Regions from separate parts of the Stenotrophomonas sp. YJH_SMC_69 genome, predicted to be linked through region 2. Evidence: riboswitches for the same ligand, from Rfam matches in the RefSeq annotation. Region 2 holds a riboswitch; the other holds the start of a gene.
The links. Region 2 has a riboswitch for cobalamin ahead of AC5P8F_RS14875 (epoxyqueuosine reductase QueH). Riboswitches for the same ligand answer to the same signal wherever they lie in the genome.

Region 1: it holds a riboswitch for cobalamin, as region 2 does, so the genes downstream of both, btuB (TonB-dependent vitamin B12 receptor) here and AC5P8F_RS14875 (epoxyqueuosine reductase QueH) in region 2, are expected to answer to the same signal.

Annotation. Positions count from the first base shown of each region.
Region 1 is NZ_JCAFTS010000004.1:158,287-166,713, reverse strand. It holds gene msrA (peptide-methionine (S)-S-oxide reductase MsrA) at 1-87, shown strand, start outside; gene AC5P8F_RS08715 (aminotransferase-like domain-containing protein) at 330-1,778, shown strand; gene bioD (dethiobiotin synthase) at 1,854-2,537, opposite strand; gene AC5P8F_RS08705 (GAF domain-containing protein) at 2,606-3,088, shown strand; gene AC5P8F_RS08700 (TfoX/Sxy family protein) at 3,085-3,447, shown strand; gene AC5P8F_RS08695 (histidine phosphatase family protein) at 3,539-4,117, opposite strand; cobalamin riboswitch at 4,260-4,482, shown strand; gene btuB (TonB-dependent vitamin B12 receptor) at 4,598-6,439, shown strand; gene gph (phosphoglycolate phosphatase) at 6,533-7,201, opposite strand; gene AC5P8F_RS08680 (class I SAM-dependent methyltransferase) at 7,266-8,057, opposite strand; gene AC5P8F_RS08675 (LysR family transcriptional regulator) at 8,054-8,427, opposite strand, start outside.
Region 2 is NZ_JCAFTS010000008.1:118,165-126,591, forward strand. It holds gene AC5P8F_RS14870 (nicotinate phosphoribosyltransferase) at 1-1,104, shown strand, start outside; cobalamin riboswitch at 1,238-1,467, shown strand; gene AC5P8F_RS14875 (epoxyqueuosine reductase QueH) at 1,629-2,315, shown strand; gene pncA (bifunctional nicotinamidase/pyrazinamidase) at 2,371-2,997, shown strand; gene purU (formyltetrahydrofolate deformylase) at 3,073-3,924, opposite strand; gene AC5P8F_RS14890 (LysR family transcriptional regulator) at 4,039-4,950, shown strand; gene AC5P8F_RS14895 (NADH:flavin oxidoreductase/NADH oxidase) at 4,954-6,054, opposite strand; gene AC5P8F_RS14900 (NAD-dependent protein deacetylase) at 6,196-7,002, opposite strand; gene AC5P8F_RS14905 (acyl-CoA thioesterase) at 7,059-7,460, opposite strand; gene AC5P8F_RS14910 (LysE family translocator) at 7,613-8,248, shown strand; gene AC5P8F_RS14915 (ribonucleotide-diphosphate reductase subunit beta) at 8,372-8,427, opposite strand, start outside.

The DNA of each region.
Region 1 (8,427 bases), on a different contig from region 2:
TACTACGACGCACCGAAGCTGGCCGCGCTGGGCAAGCAGTTCCCGGCGCTGTACCGGCGCGAGGCGGTGCTGGTGCCGATGCGGTAGCCGGCATTCCCCCTTGGGCTGACCGACGCTCGGCGGTGCTCTCTGTAGAGCCGAGCCCACGCTCGGCTGCTGTTGGCGGAAGTGCAGCCGAGCATGGGCTCGGCTCTACACACAGAAAAAGACGCACGGCCATCCAGCCGTGCGTTTGGGAAGTATCGGCCGTGCCCCGATCAGGCCCGGCCGACAACGACATGCTAGGCTCGCCATCATCATGGGTACAGCACCAGATGGTGGGAAATTCGATGGATACAGATGACCAGAGCGCGATGATCCCACCCCGCTACCAACGGCTGTCCGACGAGCTGGCCGAGGCCATCCACGGCGGACGCCTTCCGGTTGGCAGCCGCCTGCCTTCGCTGCGGCAGATGGCCCTGCAGCGCAGGCTCAGCCTGAACACGGTGATTGCCGCCTATCGCCAGCTGGAGGACGCCGGCCTGGTCATTCCGCGGCCCAAAGCCGGCTTCGAGGTGGCGCCGCGCTTGTCGGTGCCAGAGCGTTCGCTGCGTGATACCCCGTCCGCACCCACCGCACCACTGCAGCAGGTGCTGATGGCCCGCGTGCTGGAAGCACAGCGCCGCCCCGGTGTGATCGACCTGGCCTTTGCCGGTCCGCGCGGGCGCCAGTTCTATCCGGGCGCGCAGCTGGCCCGGCATACCGCACAGGTGCTGCGCCACGGCCAGCAGACGGTGGAGACCTACGCGCGCCCCAACGGCTCGCCACGGCTGCTGGCGCAGATCGTGCGGCGTGGCCCGCGCATGGGGCTGCACACCCACAGCGAACGCCTGCTGCTGACCCATGGTGCGATGGAGGGCCTGCAGCTGGCGCTGCGCGCGGTCACCCAGCCCGGTGATGCGGTCGGCATCGAGGCACCGTCCTACTTCAACCTGTATCCGTTGCTGGCCAACCTCGGCCTGCAGGCCATCGAGCTGCCCACCCATCCGCAGCACGGACTGGATGTGGATGCGCTGGACGCGCTGCTGCAGCACACACCGCTGGCCGCACTGGTGGTGATGCCGACCGTGCACAACCCGCTCGGCTGCACCATGCCGACCGCCGCCAAGCAGCGCCTGGCCGAGCTGGTCAACGCACGGCAGCTGCCGCTGATCGAGGACGCGGTGTACGCCGAGCTGCAGTTCTGCGAACCGCCGGCGCCCCTGCTGAAGGCCTTCGATCGCGACGGCTGGGTGATGGTGGTCGGAGGTTTCTCCAAGACACTGGCGCCGGATTACCGCATCGGCTGGCTGGATGGCGGCCGCTTCGCCGAGCGCATCGCGCTGCTGAAATTCCAGTCCACCGGCGGCGAGCCGCAGCTGCTCGGTGACGCGGTCGCGGCGTATCTGGAAGCCGGCAGCTACGAGCACCACCTGCATCGCATGCGCCGGCTGTACCGCGACCAGGTGGGACGGCTGCGCCAGCTGGTGGCCGAGCACTTCCCGGCCGGCACCCGCGCCACCGAACCGCAGGGCGGATTCCTGCTGTGGCTGGAACTGCCGGGCGTGGATACGCGCGAGCTGTTCGAGCGAGCGCTGCAGGAGGACATCGTGTTCATGCCCGGCCAGGTCTATTCACGTGGCGCGCGATACCGCCACTGCCTGCGGCTGTCGTGCTGCCAGACCCTGGATGCGCGCTTCATTGGCGCGGTGGAACGACTGGGCACGATCGCGCGGGAGCTGGCGGCCGCAGCACGGTAGTGCCGGCCGCTGGCCGGCAACATCGGGATCACCGGGTGGATGCGGTTGCCGGCCAGCGGTCGGCACTACCCAGGATCACTCGAGCAGGTGCGCGCTCAGCGCTTCGCCATCCGCACCCGGCAGATGCGGCAGCCGTCCCCAGCACGGCATCGGCAGGCGCTGCTGCAACGTGGCGATGTTCTCATCCTGGCGCTGCATCGCCGGGTCGATGTGGTTGCCGATCCAGCCCAGGCACTGCACGCCGCTGGCCTGCAGCGACTGCGCAGTCAGCCGCGCATGGTTGACGCAGCCCAGCCGCATGCCCACCACCAGCAGCACCGGCAACTGCAGTGCTCGCACCAGGTCCAGCTGGTCCAGCGTGGCCGAGACCGGCGCCAGCCACCCACCGACGCCTTCCACCACCACGATGTCGGCCTGTGCGCGCAGTCGCGCGAACGCAGCCACGATCGGCGCCAGTTCCACCCGCACGCCGTCCTCGGCAGCGGCCAGCTCCGGTGCCAGCGGCTGCCGCAGCGCATACGGGTTCAGATCGGCATAGTCCGGCACCGGCCAGCTGGCCGCCTGCAGCGCCAGCGCGTCTGCGTTGCGCAGGCCCTGCCCCAGGTCTTCGCTGCCGCTGGCCACCGGTTTCATGCCCACCGCGCGCAGGCCGCGCCGGCGCAGCGCCTGCAGCAGCGCGGTGCTGGCCGCGGTCTTGCCGATCTCCGTATCGGTGCCGGTAATGAACAGGGCGGGCGGCAGCGTAGCGGGCAACGGCATCAATGGGCTCCAACAGGGCAACAGAGCGTGCATTATCGCCGGCCCGGCGCGCTTGCTAGACTGCGGGCATGTTCGCCAATGCCTCGCTTACCGGCAGCAAGCCGGAACAATACGCCCAGCTGCTGGAACAGGCCCGTGGCCTGGTCTACGCCGAGTCCGACCGCATCGCCAACGCGGCCAACCTCTCCGCACTGGTCTACCACGCCCTGCCCGACCTGAACTGGGTGGGTTTCTACCTGTACGACGGCACGGAGCTGGTGGTCGGCCCGTTCCAGGGCCTGCCGGCCTGCGTGCGCATCCCGCTGGACAAGGGCGTGTGCGGTGCCGCCGCCAGCCAGCGCGTGACCCAGCGCGTGGACGACGTCGATGCCTTCCCCGGCCATATCGCCTGCGATTCGGCCTCGCGTTCGGAACTGGTGGTGCCGCTGCTGCGCGGCGATGAACTGATCGGCGTGTTCGACATCGACAGCCCGAAGATCGGCCGCTTCGATGCCGATGACCAGGCCGGCCTGGAAGCCATCGCCCGCGTGTTCGTCGAGGCGCTGGGATGAGCGCACCGAAGCTGCGCAACATCGGCCCCAAGAGTGCAGCGTGGCTGCGCCAGGTCGGCCTGCGCAGCCGCGAGGACCTGGTTGCGACCGGCGCAGTCGGCGCCTTCGTCAAGGTCAAGCGCGCCGGCTTCAAGCCCAGCCTGAACCTGCTGTACTCGCTGGAAGGCGCGCTGCTGGACTGCCACTGGCAGGAACTGAGCGAGCCGCAGCGTGAGGCGCTGGTGCAGGATTACGAAGCACGCATCGCCGCGCATCCGCTGAAGGCGGCCGGCCCGGCGTCGGGTCCGGTGCATGAGCAGCGCTTCGATGCCGACGATGACGCGGAAGACAGCGTGACCGAGGATGCGGACGAGGATTGACCGCACCGGTAGTGCCGGCCGCTGGCCGGCAACTGCGTGGTCTTTTCAACATTCCTGAGACTGCCGGCCAGCGGCCGGCACTACCGATGGGTTACGGCTGCTGCAGTTCCAGCAGCTCGCCTGCCAGCCCGGCTTCGCCACGTTCCAGCCGTACCCGCAGGCGCGTGCCGTGGTCGATGCGCAGTGCCCAGCACAGCGACATCGGCAGGCCGCAGACCTGCGACAGCACCATGCGCAGCGGGCCGCCATGGCTGACCACCAGCGTTGGCACCGGGTCGTCATCATCGAGCAGTCGATCCAGCGCGCGCGCGATACGCCGCTCGAAGTGGCCCCAGCTCTCACCGTTGGGCGGTGGGTTTGCATGCGGATCGGCATGGAAGGCCGCCAGTGCATCCTCCGGCAGGTCGAACAGCGACTGCCCGTCCCAATCGCCGAAATCCAGCTCTTCCCATTCCTCCTCCGCTTCCACGTCCAGCCCGCGCGGGGTGGCCAGGGCCATCGCCGTGTGCAGCGAGCGCAGCCGCGGCGAACTGATCACCCGTTCCCAGGGCTGCGCAGCGTAGGCGTCGACCAGTTCCTGCGGCAGGCGGGCCAGCTGCGGTGGATCGCTGCGGCCATCAAGGAACTCATCGCGACCGTTGCCGGCATGGCGGACCAGGTCGAGGATCATGCGTGCGTCCTGTACAGGCAACGCGGGAACAGCGGAAAACGGGCGGACATCGGCAACGGCACCACGGGATCGAGGGACCATTCTAAGGGCACAGCAAAGGCAGTCGGGTACGCTCGACGCTACGGGCCGCCTGCGATGCCGTAGACTGCGCGCACTTCCAGGTGACCTGCGGCCACGGCCGGCAGGTTGAAACGGGAAGCCGGTGACGCGTGAATCCACGCCAGGCCGGCGCTGCCCCCGCAACGGTAAGCACGTCAGTTCCAGGCAACAACGCCACTGTGCCGCAGGCATGGGAAGGCGCCTGGACGGTGGCCTCGCGCCACCCGGCGGCAAGCCCGGAGACCGGCCCGGAAGCCTCAGGTCGCGGTGCGGTGGGCATGGCGCTGGATGACCGCAGCCTGCGCTGCGGCGTCGGCGCATGCCTGCCTTCGCGGCTCCTCCCCTTCGCCACGCGGGCGTGCGTGGCACCTGGAGTCCCCCATGAAGCTGCAGTCCCGAATGCTGTCCCTGGCCGTGCTGGCCGCCCTGCCCGCGCTGGCCCAGGCCGCCGATGACACCACCGCGCTCGACCAGATCCTGGTCACCGCCACCCGCACCCCGATCGCCCTGCAGGACAGCATCGCACCAGCCCAGGTGATCGACCGCGCGCAGATCGAATCCAGCCAGGCCACCTCGTTGCAGGAACTGCTGCGCGGCCGCGCCGGCATCAACCTGACCAATGCCGGCGGGCTCGGCAAGCAGAGCTCGCTGTTCCTGCGCGGCACCAACTCGGGCCACACCGTGGTGCTGGTCGATGGCGTGCGCATCAACAGTGCCGACCTCGGCCTGGCCATGTACCAGGACCTGCCGCTGGCGCAGATCGAACGCGTGGAAATCGTGCGCGGCCCGCAGTCCAGCCTGTACGGCGCCGACGCCATCGGTGGCGTGATCCAGATCTTCACCCGCCGCAACCAGGGCGATTTTGCTCCGCACTTCCAGCTCGGTGGTGGCAGCAACGGCCTGCGCGAAGCCAGCGGCGGCATCGGAGGTGGCACCGAACGCGGCTGGTTCGGCGCCGACATCGCCTACCAGCATTCCGATGGCGTCGATGCCTGCCGTGGCTCGGCGACGCTGTTCACCGGCTGCTTCGCTGACGAACCCGACCGCGACGGCTACCGCAACCTGTCCAAGAGCCTGCGTGGCGGCTACACCTTCAACGACCAGTGGAATGTGGAAGGCAGTGCGCTGCGCGCCGACGGCAAGAACCACTACGACGGCTATTACAACTACTCGGAAACCCGCCAGCAGGTGCTGGCCGGCAAGGTGCGCTACACCCCGTCCGGGCGCCTGGCGTTCACCGCCAACGTCGGCCGCAGCGACAACGAATCGGACAACTTCGGCGACTTCGGCGCACGCGGCAGCGCGCAGACCCACCGCGACAGCGCCTCGCTGCAGGGTGACTTCACCTTGACCGGAAGCCAGCTGCTGAGCACCGGCGTGGACTGGAGCGAAGACAACCTGGACGGCAGCAGCGCGGGCTACCTCGTCGACAGCCGTCGCAACACCGGCGTGTTCGTGCAGTACCAGGGCCGCTTCGGCCGCCATCAGCTGCAGGCCAGCGCACGCAACGACGACAACCAGCAGTTCGGCAACCACGCCACCGGCAGTCTCGGCTGGGCAATGCAGCTGGACCACGGCCTGCGCGTCAATGCCAGCTACGGCACCGCCTTCAAGGCACCGACCTTCAGCGACCTGTACGACCCGTGGAGCGGCGTGCCGACGTTGAAGCCGGAGAAGTCCAAGAGCGCCAACCTCGGTGTTTCGCAGCAGGGCCAGGGCTGGCATTGGGGCCTGGACGTGTACGAGACCCGCATCGATGACCTGATCACCTACGATGCGTCCACGATGAAAATGCAGCAGGTGGAGAAGGCGCGCATCCGTGGCGCCGAACTGACCGGTGGCGTGCTGCTGGCCGGCTTCGACCTCAACGCGCAGCTGAGCTACACCGACCCGCGCAACCGCACCCATGGCAGCACCCAGTTCGACAACTGGCTGCCGCGCCGTGCACAGCAGACCGCGCGCCTGGACGTCGACCGCCGCTTCGGCGATTTCCGCGCCGGCCTGACCGTGCAGGGTGCGGGCAAGCGCTATGACGATGCCGCCAACGCGGTGAAGGTCGGTGGCTACGGCACGCTGGACCTGCGCGCCGAGTACGCGCTGACGCCGGCGTGGTCGCTGCTGGCACGTGCCGCCAACGTGTTCGACCGCCGCTACGAGACGGTGGCGTGGTTCAACCAGCCCGGCCGCGAATACCAGCTGAGCGTGCGTTACCAGCCGAAATGAAGGCGCGCGCCGGGCATCGCCCGGCGCCGATCTACTGTAGAGCCGAGCCCATGCTCGGCTCACGCAATGAAGCAGCCGAGCGTGGGCTCGGCTCTACACCCGAACGCCCGCGGCCAACCCCGGCAACTCACGCAGGTCGTCAATCACCGCCACCGCCTGTGCGGTGGCCAGGTCCAGGCCACGCGGATAACCGTAACGCACCAGTGCGATCGGCATACCCGCCTCTTCGGCGGCGCGGTAGTCGGTCAACGAATCACCCACCATCAGGCAGGCATCCACCGCCAGCCCGAAGTGCGCAGCGATGTGCCGCAGCGGCTCACCGCTGGGCTTGCGCTGCGGCAGCGAATCGCCGCCCAGTACCAGCGCGAACGCATCACCAATGCCCAGGTGCTGCAGCAGTGGCGGCACCAGCGCTTCGGGCTTGTTGGTGCAGATCGCCAGCGGAACAGCGCGTGCACGCAGCTGCATCAGCGCTTCGGCCACGCCATCGAACAGGCGCGGGCTGCGCAGCAGGCACTCACGGTAGTGCACCATGAACACCGGCATCACTTCGGCCAGGTCGACCTCGCGACCCGCGGCATGCACGGCCTGCTCGACCAGGCGGCGCACACCGTCGCCGATCCAGCCCAGAACCGTGGCTTCCGGCACGCGTGCCATGCCGATGTCTTCCAGCGTGCGGTTCAGTGCTTCGGCGATATCAGCTGCGCTGTCGACCAGCGTGCCATCTAGGTCGAACACGACCAGCGGATAGGGATACGACAAGGGACGGCACCTGCACGACGTGGGGCCGCCCATTGTACGCCGCTGGTTTCTGCGCCGATCCGCCTCAACCGATCCGGCGTGCGCGGGTGGCCAGGAACGTGGGCAGGTAGCGGTCGATCAGGAAGCGCGGCTGCGGCTGCCAGTCTTCCATGAAGCGATCGATGACGAACCCCGCATCCAGCTGCCCGCCGATCAGTTCGGTCAGGCTGTGGCCAAAGGTCAGCGCATCGCCGCGGCCGAGTTTCGCCTCACGTTCTGCGGCGGGCAGGTCTTCCAGGTCCGAATAGGGAATGGCGTACTGCGGCCGGATCAGGCCCTGCGCATCGAGCTGCGGATCGCGCGCGCCGACGAACAGCACCGGGTTGTAGAAGCTGGCCATCAACATGCCGTCGCGCGCCAGCACGCGGCGGCATTCGGTCCACACCGGGCGCACGTCGGGTACGTACAGGTTGGAGATCGGATGGAACACCACGTCGAAGCTGTCGTTGGCGAATACGTGCAGGTCGCGCATGTCGCCCTGCACCGTGCGCAGCTGCAGGCCATCGCGCGCCGCCACGCTGCGGTCCTGTTCCAGCTGCCCGTCGGAGAGATCGAACACGGTGACGTCGGCGCCCGCAGCGGCCAGCACCGGTGCCTGCTGGCCCCCGCCCGAGGCCAGGCACAGGATGCGGCGGCCACGCACATCGCCCAGCCAGTCCAATGGCAGCGCGCGTGGGGTCAGATGCACCTGCCAGCGGCCTTCGCGCGCGGCGGCAATGGTTGAACTTTCCACCGGGCGCGACCATTCGCGCACTTCGCTGGCCTGGCGGTCCCAGGCAGCACGGTTGTGGTCGATCAAGGCCTGTCCATGGTTCATGTGTTCTCCTTGCCCGGTGGGCGCCAATCCAGGTCCTGGAAGGCCGGGCTGGCGAAACACTCGGCCAGGTAGTCCAGGAATCGCCGCATGATAGCGGGCTGCTGTCGCCGTGACGCGTACACGGCATGAATGCCGAGTTCGTCCAGGCTGAATTCGGGCAGCAGTTCGATCAGCTCGCCGGTACGCAGCAGGGGCGCCACCTGGTAGGTCGGCAGCATGGCGATACCGGCACCGGCCCGCACCGCCTCCAGCAGCAGCGAGGCCTCGTTGGCGCTGATGTTGCCGCCCACCGCCACCGACAGCGAACGGCCGTCCCGGTGCAGCTGCCACAGGCTCTTGCCGACGTAGTGGTGGGTCAGGCAGTTGTGCG
Region 2 (8,427 bases):
CCCGAGGGCAGCGTGGTGCCTACCCACCAAGCACTGATGACGATCGAGTCGACCGATCCGGCCGCGTTCTGGGTGCCGTCGTACCTGGAAACGCTGCTGCTGCGGGTGTGGTATCCAGTCACCGTGGCCACCATCAGCTGGCACGCACGGCAGACCATCGCCGCGTTCCTGCAGCAGACCAGCGACGATCCGCAGGGGCAGCTGCCGTTCAAGCTGCATGACTTCGGCGCGCGCGGTGTATCGAGCCTGGAATCGGCCGCGCTGGGCGGTGCCGCACACCTGGTCAACTTCCTCGGCACCGATACCGTATCGGCGCTGTGCCTGGCGCGCGCGCACTATCACGCGCCGATGGCCGGCTATTCGATTCCCGCCGCCGAGCACAGCACCATCACCAGCTGGGGCCGCGAGCGCGAGGTGGACGCCTACCGCAACATGCTGCGCCAGTTCGGCACGCCCGGTGCGATCGTGGCGGTGGTATCGGACAGCTATGACATCTACCGCGCCATCAGTGAGCACTGGGGTACCACCCTGCGCGATGACGTGATCGCCTCGGGCGCCACCCTGGTCATCCGCCCCGACTCGGGCGACCCGGTGGAGGTGGTTGCCGAAAGCCTGCGCCGGCTGGATGAAGCGTTCGGCCACAGCCTCAACGGCAAGGGCTACCGCGTGCTCAACCACGTGCGGGTGATCCAGGGCGACGGCATCAATCCGGACACCATCCGGGCGATCCTGCAGCGCATCACCAACGACGGCTACGCCGCCGACAACGTGGCCTTCGGCATGGGCGGTGCGCTGCTGCAGCGGCTGGACCGCGATACGCAGAAGTTCGCACTGAAGTGCTCGGCGGCGAGGGTCGAGGGTGAGTGGATCGACGTCTACAAGGATCCGGTCACCGACGCCGGCAAGGCCAGCAAGCGTGGCCGCATGCGCCTGCTGCGCCGCCTGGACGATGGCAGCCTGCACACGGTGCCGCTGCCGGCCAACGGCGACGACACCCTGCCGGACGGCTTCGAGGACGCAATGGTGACCGTGTGGGAGAACGGCCGCCTGCTGCACGACCAGCGGCTGGACGACATCCGCACGCGGGCGGCCGTGGGGCATTGAAGGTGCATTCCGACCGGGGTCAGAGCCCGCTGCGTGGCAGCGGGATCCGACCCCTTCCTTCCGCTGGGGCCGGATCCCGTTGCAGCGTAGCGGGTTCTGACCCCTGCGCTCTTGACCGGCGCCACCAACAGGTCCACCTTGCACACGCCGAAGGTATCCCTCCCATCGCTGCGGCGCGGGGAGGGATTTAAACGGGAATCCGGTGAAGGCGCCTCGCGCGTCCATTCCGGAGCTGCCCCGCAGCGGTAAATGGAAACGAATCCTGCCAACAGCACTGGGCTCGCGCCTGGGAAGCGGCGGGTAGTAGGTGGGCTGCGGCCCGTGTCCATCAGCCCGAATACCGGCCCCGGCCGGGGGACACGACCGTCCCCTGACTCGACCTGGAATCTCCGCGGGGAGGTTGCCGGGGCCGTCGTCGTCCTGCGCGTGCAGGCGGTGTGGCCGCGCGCGTCCTGTTCACGGTATCCGGCCAGACCCGTTCACCCACGCGCTGATGCATGGGCCACCGCCGTTGCCGGCGGTCCATGCGGTACCTGACGATGACCGAGCTCCAACGCCCCACCCTGACCCTGCCCGCCGACGGCAAGCGCCTGCTGCTGCATTCGTGCTGCGCGCCCTGTTCCGGCGAAGTGATGGAGGCGATCACCGCCTCCGGGATCGACTACGCGATCTTCTTCTACAACCCCAACATCCACCCGGTGAAGGAGTACGAGCTGCGCAAGCAGGAGAACATCCGCTTCGCCGAGCAGCACGGCATTCCCTTCATCGACTGCGACTACGACACCGACAACTGGTTCAGCCGTGCACGCGGCATGGAAAACGAGCCTGAACGCGGCATCCGCTGCACGATGTGCTTCGACATGCGCTTCGAGCGCACTGCGCTGTACGCGCACGAGCACGGTTACGACACCATCAGTTCTTCGCTGGGCATCTCGCGCTGGAAGAACATGGCGCAGATCAACGGCTGCGGCATCCGCGCCGCCTCGCGCTATGAAGGCCTGCAGTACTGGGACTACAACTGGCGCAAGGGCGGCGGCGCCAGCCGCATGATCGAGATCAGCAAGCGCGAGCAGTTCTACCAGCAGGAATACTGCGGCTGCGTGTACTCGCTTCGCGATGCCAACCGCCATCGCCGCGAGAATGGCCGCGAGCGGATCAGGATCGGCCTGCTGTACTACGGGCGGGACGCTGGGACGCCACAGGGCGATTGACGTGCAGGCATGGGGCGGCCACGCTGGTCGCCCCTTCTGTTGTAGCGGAACTGCCATGACCGCCCTGCCCGCCGATGTCGCCCTGCTGGTGATCGACCTGCAGCCGGACTTCATGCCCGGTGGCGCCTTGGCCTGCGACCAGGGCGATGCGCTGGTGGCACCGATCGCCGATCTGCTGGCGCAGCGCCGCTACCGCACCGTGGTGGCGACCCAGGACTGGCACCCGGCCGACCATGCCTCGTTCGCCAGCCAGCACCCCGGCCAACGCCCGTTCGAGACCATCCTGCTGCACGCGCAGCCGCAGACCCTGTGGCCGGACCACTGCGTGCAGGGCAGCGCCGGTGCCGCGCTGCACCCGGGCGTGGACTGGACCGTGGCCGACCTGATCCTGCGCAAGGGCACGCGCCAACAGGTGGATTCGTACAGCGCCTTCCGCGAGAACCATGGCCCCGATGGCGAGCGCCCGGCCACCGGCCTGGCCGGCTGGCTGCACGAGCGCCGCATCCGCGAAGTGCACGTGTGCGGCCTGGCCCGCGATTACTGCGTGCTGTGGAGCGCGCAGGACGCGGTGAAGTCCGGCTTCCGGGTGAAGTTCCTGTGGGACCTGACCCGGCCGGTGACCGAAGCCAACGACGCGATGGTGCGCGATGCGCTGGGCAAGGCGGGGATCGCAATCGCCTGACCCACGACGGTAGTGCCGGATCACATCCGTGGGTAGCGCCGGGCCATGCCCGGCGGACCTGGAAGGGGCAGCACGTTACCGGAACACCACCGTGCGATGCCCGTTGAGCAGGATGCGGTGCTCCACATGGCGGCGCACGGCGCGTGCCAGCACCAGCGATTCGGTATCGCTGCCCAGCCGCACCAGCTCGCGCGGCGCCATGGCGTGATCCACGCGGGCCACGTCCTGTTCGATGATCGGTCCTTCGTCCAGATCCTCGGTGACGTAGTGCGCGGTGGCGCCGATGATCTTGACCCCGCGCGCGTGTGCCTGGTGGTACGGCTGCGCGCCCTTGAAGCTGGGCAGGAAGCTGTGGTGGATGTTGATCGCACGCCCGGCCAGCGCGCGGCACAGCGTGGGTGACAGGATCTGCATGTAGCGTGCCAGCACCACCAGGTCGATGCGCTCGCGCTCGACCAGGTCGATGATCTGCTGCTCCTGCACCGCACGCGTATCGGCGGTCACCGGCAGGTGGTGGAACGGTACCTGGTAGGACGCGGCCAATGGCGCGAAGTCGGCGTGGTTGGAGGCCACCGCGGCAATGTCGACCTTCAGCTGGCCGCTGTGGGCGCGGAACAGCAGGTCGTTGAGGCAGTGCCCCTGCTTGCTGACCAGCACCAGCAGGCGTGCCCGGCGGCGGCCATCATGCAGCTGCCAGTCCATGCCGAAGCCTTCGGCAAGCGTGGCCATCGCGGCGTGCACGGTCTCCAGCGGCAGGCCGGCGTCACGGTCGAAATGCACGCGCAGAAAGAAGCGGCCGCTTTCCTCATCGCCGAACTGCTGGGCGTCGAGGATGTTGCAGCCGTGGTCGAACAGCAGGCCGGACACGCGGTAGACGATGCCGGTACGGTCGGGGCAGGACAGGGTGAGGATGGAATCGGGGCGCATCGCCACAGTGTAGGGCAGCTTCCTGCCCAGCAGCCGGATGATCACCGATGCAACCGAACCGCTTGGTTCAGTCCCAAGCGATACTTGGCCATCACCGTGGCAAGCTGGTCGGTCATGAACCTGTTGCAACTGATCCGCAGCTTCACCCGCACCGCAGAGACCGGCAGCATTGCCGCCGCGGCCCGCATCCTTGGCATCAGCGCCACCGCAGTCGGCCAGAACATCAACCGGCTGGAAGCGCATCTGGGCGTACGGCTGCTGAACCGGAGTACGCGCCAGCTGGCGCTCAGCGAGGCCGGCGCGCTGTACCTGGCGCAGGTCCGCCACATCGAGGCCGACCTGGCGCGCGCGCAGGCGATGGTCACCTCCGGTGATATCGAACCGGCCGGGCCGCTGCGCATCGCCAGCAGCAGCGCGTTCGGCCGCCACGTGCTGGCCCCGTTGCTGCCGTCACTGCAGCAACGCTACCCGCAGCTGCAGCTGGAACTGCGGCTGACCGACCGCGCCGTGCAGCATGGTCCAGAGGCGGTGGATGCCAGCATCCGCATCGGCGCGCAGCTGGAAGACGGCGTGGTCGCACGGCAGCTGGCACGCGTGCCGTTCGTGTTCTGCGCCTCGCCGGCCTACCTGAAGGCCCATGGCACCCCGCAGGAACCATCGGATCTGGGCAGCCATCGCGGGCTGCTGCACCGCTTCCCCACCGATGGCCGGCCGTTGCGCTGGGGCCTGCTGAAGGACGGCCAGCGTGTGGACGCCGTGCTACCGCCGAGCATGGTCTGCGATGACATCGATGCGCTGGCGTCGCTGGCGGCGGCCGGTGCCGGCATCACGCGATTGGCTGCGTTCGTGGCCGAGCCCTACCTGCGCGATGGACGCCTGCAGGCCGTGTTCGGCGCCGACAGCACGTGGCGTCCGGAGCCGATGGAGGTCTATTTCTGCGTCAGCGATCGCCGCGACTTCACCGCCAAGATCCGCGCGCTGTTCGAGCACCTGCGGGCCGGCATGGCGCCGGCCTGGCGGGTGTGAGCCTCAGCGCGCCTTGAACACGCCGCGCGCATCGCGCGGCTCGCAGCGCAGGTACTGCGGCGCCGGTTCCACGCTGTCGCGCAATGCGGCGGCGGCATGCCACGGCCAGCGCGGGTCGTAGAGGATGCCGCGCGCCAGGGCCACGGCATCGGCGTGGCGATGGCGCAGGATCGATTCGGCCTGCTCCGGTTCGGTGATCATGCCCACGGCGATCACCGGCATGCGCACCTTGGCCTTGATCGCCGCCGCGAACGGCACCTGGTAACCGGGGCCGACGGTGATCTTCTGGCGCTCGTCCAGGCCGCCACTGGAGACATGCAGGAAATTGCAGCCGCGCGCGTCCAGCACCTGGGCCAGTGCTTCGCTCTGCACCAGGTCCCAGCCACCCTCGACCCAGTCGCTGGCGGAAATGCGCACGCCCACGGCGACCTTGTCGGACACCGCCGCGCGTACCGCGTCGAACACTTCCACCAGCAGGCGCAGGCGGTTCGGCAGCGACCCACCGTAACCATCGGTGCGGCGGTTGCTCAGCGGCGACAGGAACTGGTGCAGCAGGTAACCGTGCGCGGCATGCAGCTCGATCAGCTCGAAGCCCAGGCGCTCGGCGCGCACCGCACTGGCAGCGAAGGCGGCGATGACCTCGGCGATGCCGGCTTCGTCCAGTTCCTGCGGTGCCGGATCGGCGGCATGGAACGGCAGCGGCGACGGCGCCACGGTGGCCCAGCCACGCGCATCGCCGGCCGGCAACTGGCCACTCCCGTCCCACGGGCGGGCGGTGGATGCCTTGCGGCCGGCATGGCCCAGCTGGATGCCCAGCGGCATCGGCGACCAGCGGCGGACGCTGGCCAGCACCTGTGCCAGCGCGGCCTCGGTGCCGTCATCCCACAGGCCCAGGTCGGCCCAGCTGATGCGGCCGCGCGGCTCGACCGCGGTGGCTTCCAGGATCAACAGGCCGGCGCCGGACTGCGCCAGGTTGCCCAGGTGCATGGCGTGCCAGTCGCTGGCGCGGCCGTCTTCGGCGGAGTACTGGCACATCGGCGCGATGACGATGCGGTTGGACAGGGTCAGGGGGCCGAACGAGATCGGCGAAAACAGCTGGCTCAAGGGGGTGATGAACGACGTAGGGGGTGTGTATTGCACCGCTGCGCGGCTTCTGGATCAACCGTCTGGATGGATCGCTGTTTCGCAGCCGATCATGCCGCCGAGCGCCGAACAACCCCTTGTAAAGCCGAGCCCACGCTCGGCTCAGCCCGCCACCCAACCGGACAAGGCTTCAGCGCAGTCCCGCTCATCCTTGAACAACAGCAGGTCGTCGGCACGGGTGCGGCCGCGGTTCAGCGCCGCCACCGGCAATCCTGCCTTCGCCGCCGCCTGCACGAAGCGGAAGCCGGAATAGACCATCAGTGACGAGCCCACCACCAGCACCGCATCGGCCTGCTGCAGATGATCGTGCACCGCCGCCACCCGCTCGCGCGGCACGTTCTCGCCGAAGAACACCACGTCCGGCTTCAGCACGCCGCCGCAGTGCGGGCAATCGGGCACCACGAATGTGGAGAAATCGGTCTCCAGGTCGGCATCACCGTCGGGGGCGATGCCGGCCTCCAGCGCGTCCCAGCCGGGATTGGCGTCCAGCAGCCGCTGCTGGAAATCCTCGCGGCCACTGCGGCGCTCGCAGCCCATGCAGCGCACCAGATCCAGGCGGCCATGCAGGTCGATCACGTTGCGGCTGCCGGCGCGCTGGTGCAGGCCGTCCACGTTCTGGGTCAACAGCACCTGCAGCTTGCCGCGGCTTTCCAGGGCGGCCAGGGCCTGGTGGGTGCCGTTGGGCCGGGCCAGGCCGAAGCGCGGCCAGCCCAGCAGGCTGCGCGCCCAGTAACGCTGGCGGGTGGTCGCCTCGCCCATGAAGGCCTGGTAGGTCACCGGCGGCGTGCGTTTCCACTGGCCGTCGGCGTCCCGGTAATCGGGTATGCCCGAGGCGGTGCTGCAACCCGCGCCGGTCAGCACGAACAGGCGCTCGGCGCGGTCGATGAAGTCGGTCAGTGGCAGGGTCATGGCTGCCAGATGGGGGCGCCGCAGTGCCCCCGCAAGCACCGGTTCAGCCGGTGGTCTCAGGCGGCCGGCAGCGGCGGCACCGCGATCGGGTGGCCTTCCTCGTCCAGCGCGATCATCACGAAGTGGCCGCGGGTGCACAGCTTGCGCTCGCCGCTGTGCAGGTCCTCGGCGACCAGTTCCACCTCGACCTTCATCGAGCTGCGGCCGACTTCGACGATGCGGCCGATGGTTTCCACCATCTGGCCGATGCGGATCGGCAGCTTGAAGTCGACCTGGTCGCTGCGCGCGGTCACCACGGTGCGGCGCGAATAGCGGGCGGCGGCCAGGAACGCGGCCTTGTCCATCCATGCCAATGCCTGGCCACCGAACAGGGTGCCCAGGTGGTTGGTGTGGTTGGGGAAGACGATTTCAGCCATGCGCACTTCGGTGGGCGGCACGGTCTCGGGGATCGGGGTCATGGGGGTGCTTCGGTGTGGGGTGCTGCGGATTCTAAGCGACCGGCGTGATGGCCATCGGCATGCACGTGCAACGGTCACCCGGCAGCGGTGCCTGCGCAGGCCGCGCCTGCGGCAGGCGTTACACTGCGCCACGCCCACTGCCAGGACTGCCCATGCCCGCCACTTCCGACCTGCTGGCCTTTGCGCTGGTTTCGCTGGCCATGGTGCTCACGCCCGGGCCGAACATGATCTACGTCATCTCGCGCTCGATCTGCCAGGGGCCGATGGCTGGCCTGATCTCGCTGGGCGGGGTGGCGCTGGGCTTTGTGTTCTACATGCTGTGTGCGGCACTGGGCATCACCGCCCTGCTGATGACCGTGCCGTTCGCCTACGACGCGCTGCGCATCGGCGGCGCGCTGTACCTGCTGTACCTGGCCTGGCAGGCGCTCAGGCCCGGCGGCCGTTCGCCGTTCGCGGTGCGCGACCTGCCGCAGGACAGCCCGCGCAAGCTGTTCACGATGGGCTTCCTGACCAATCTGCTGAACCCGAAGGTGGCGGTGATGTACCTGTCGCTGCTGCCGCAGTTCCTGCACCCGGACGGCGAAGGCAGCGTGCTGATGCAGTCGATCGTGCTGGGCTCCACCCAGATCCTGGTCAGCGTCAGCGTGAACGGCATGATCGCGCTGACCGCCGGCAGCATCGCCGGCTTCCTGGCCGCGCGCCCCACCTGGCAGATGGTGCAGCGCTGGCTGATGGGCACGGTGCTGGCCGGGCTGGCGGTGCGCATGGCGGTGGAAGGGCGGCGCTGATTGTAGAGTCGAGCCATGCTCGACTTTCTTGCGAGCAGCAGTCGAGCGTGGCTCGACGCTACGGAAACAAAAAACCCCGGCATTGGCCGGGGTTCTTCGTTGCGGCAGGCCTGGCCGGTTCGATCAGAAGTTCATGTCGAAGGCGACTTCGCCCTGAACGCCGACCTGGTAGGCCGAGA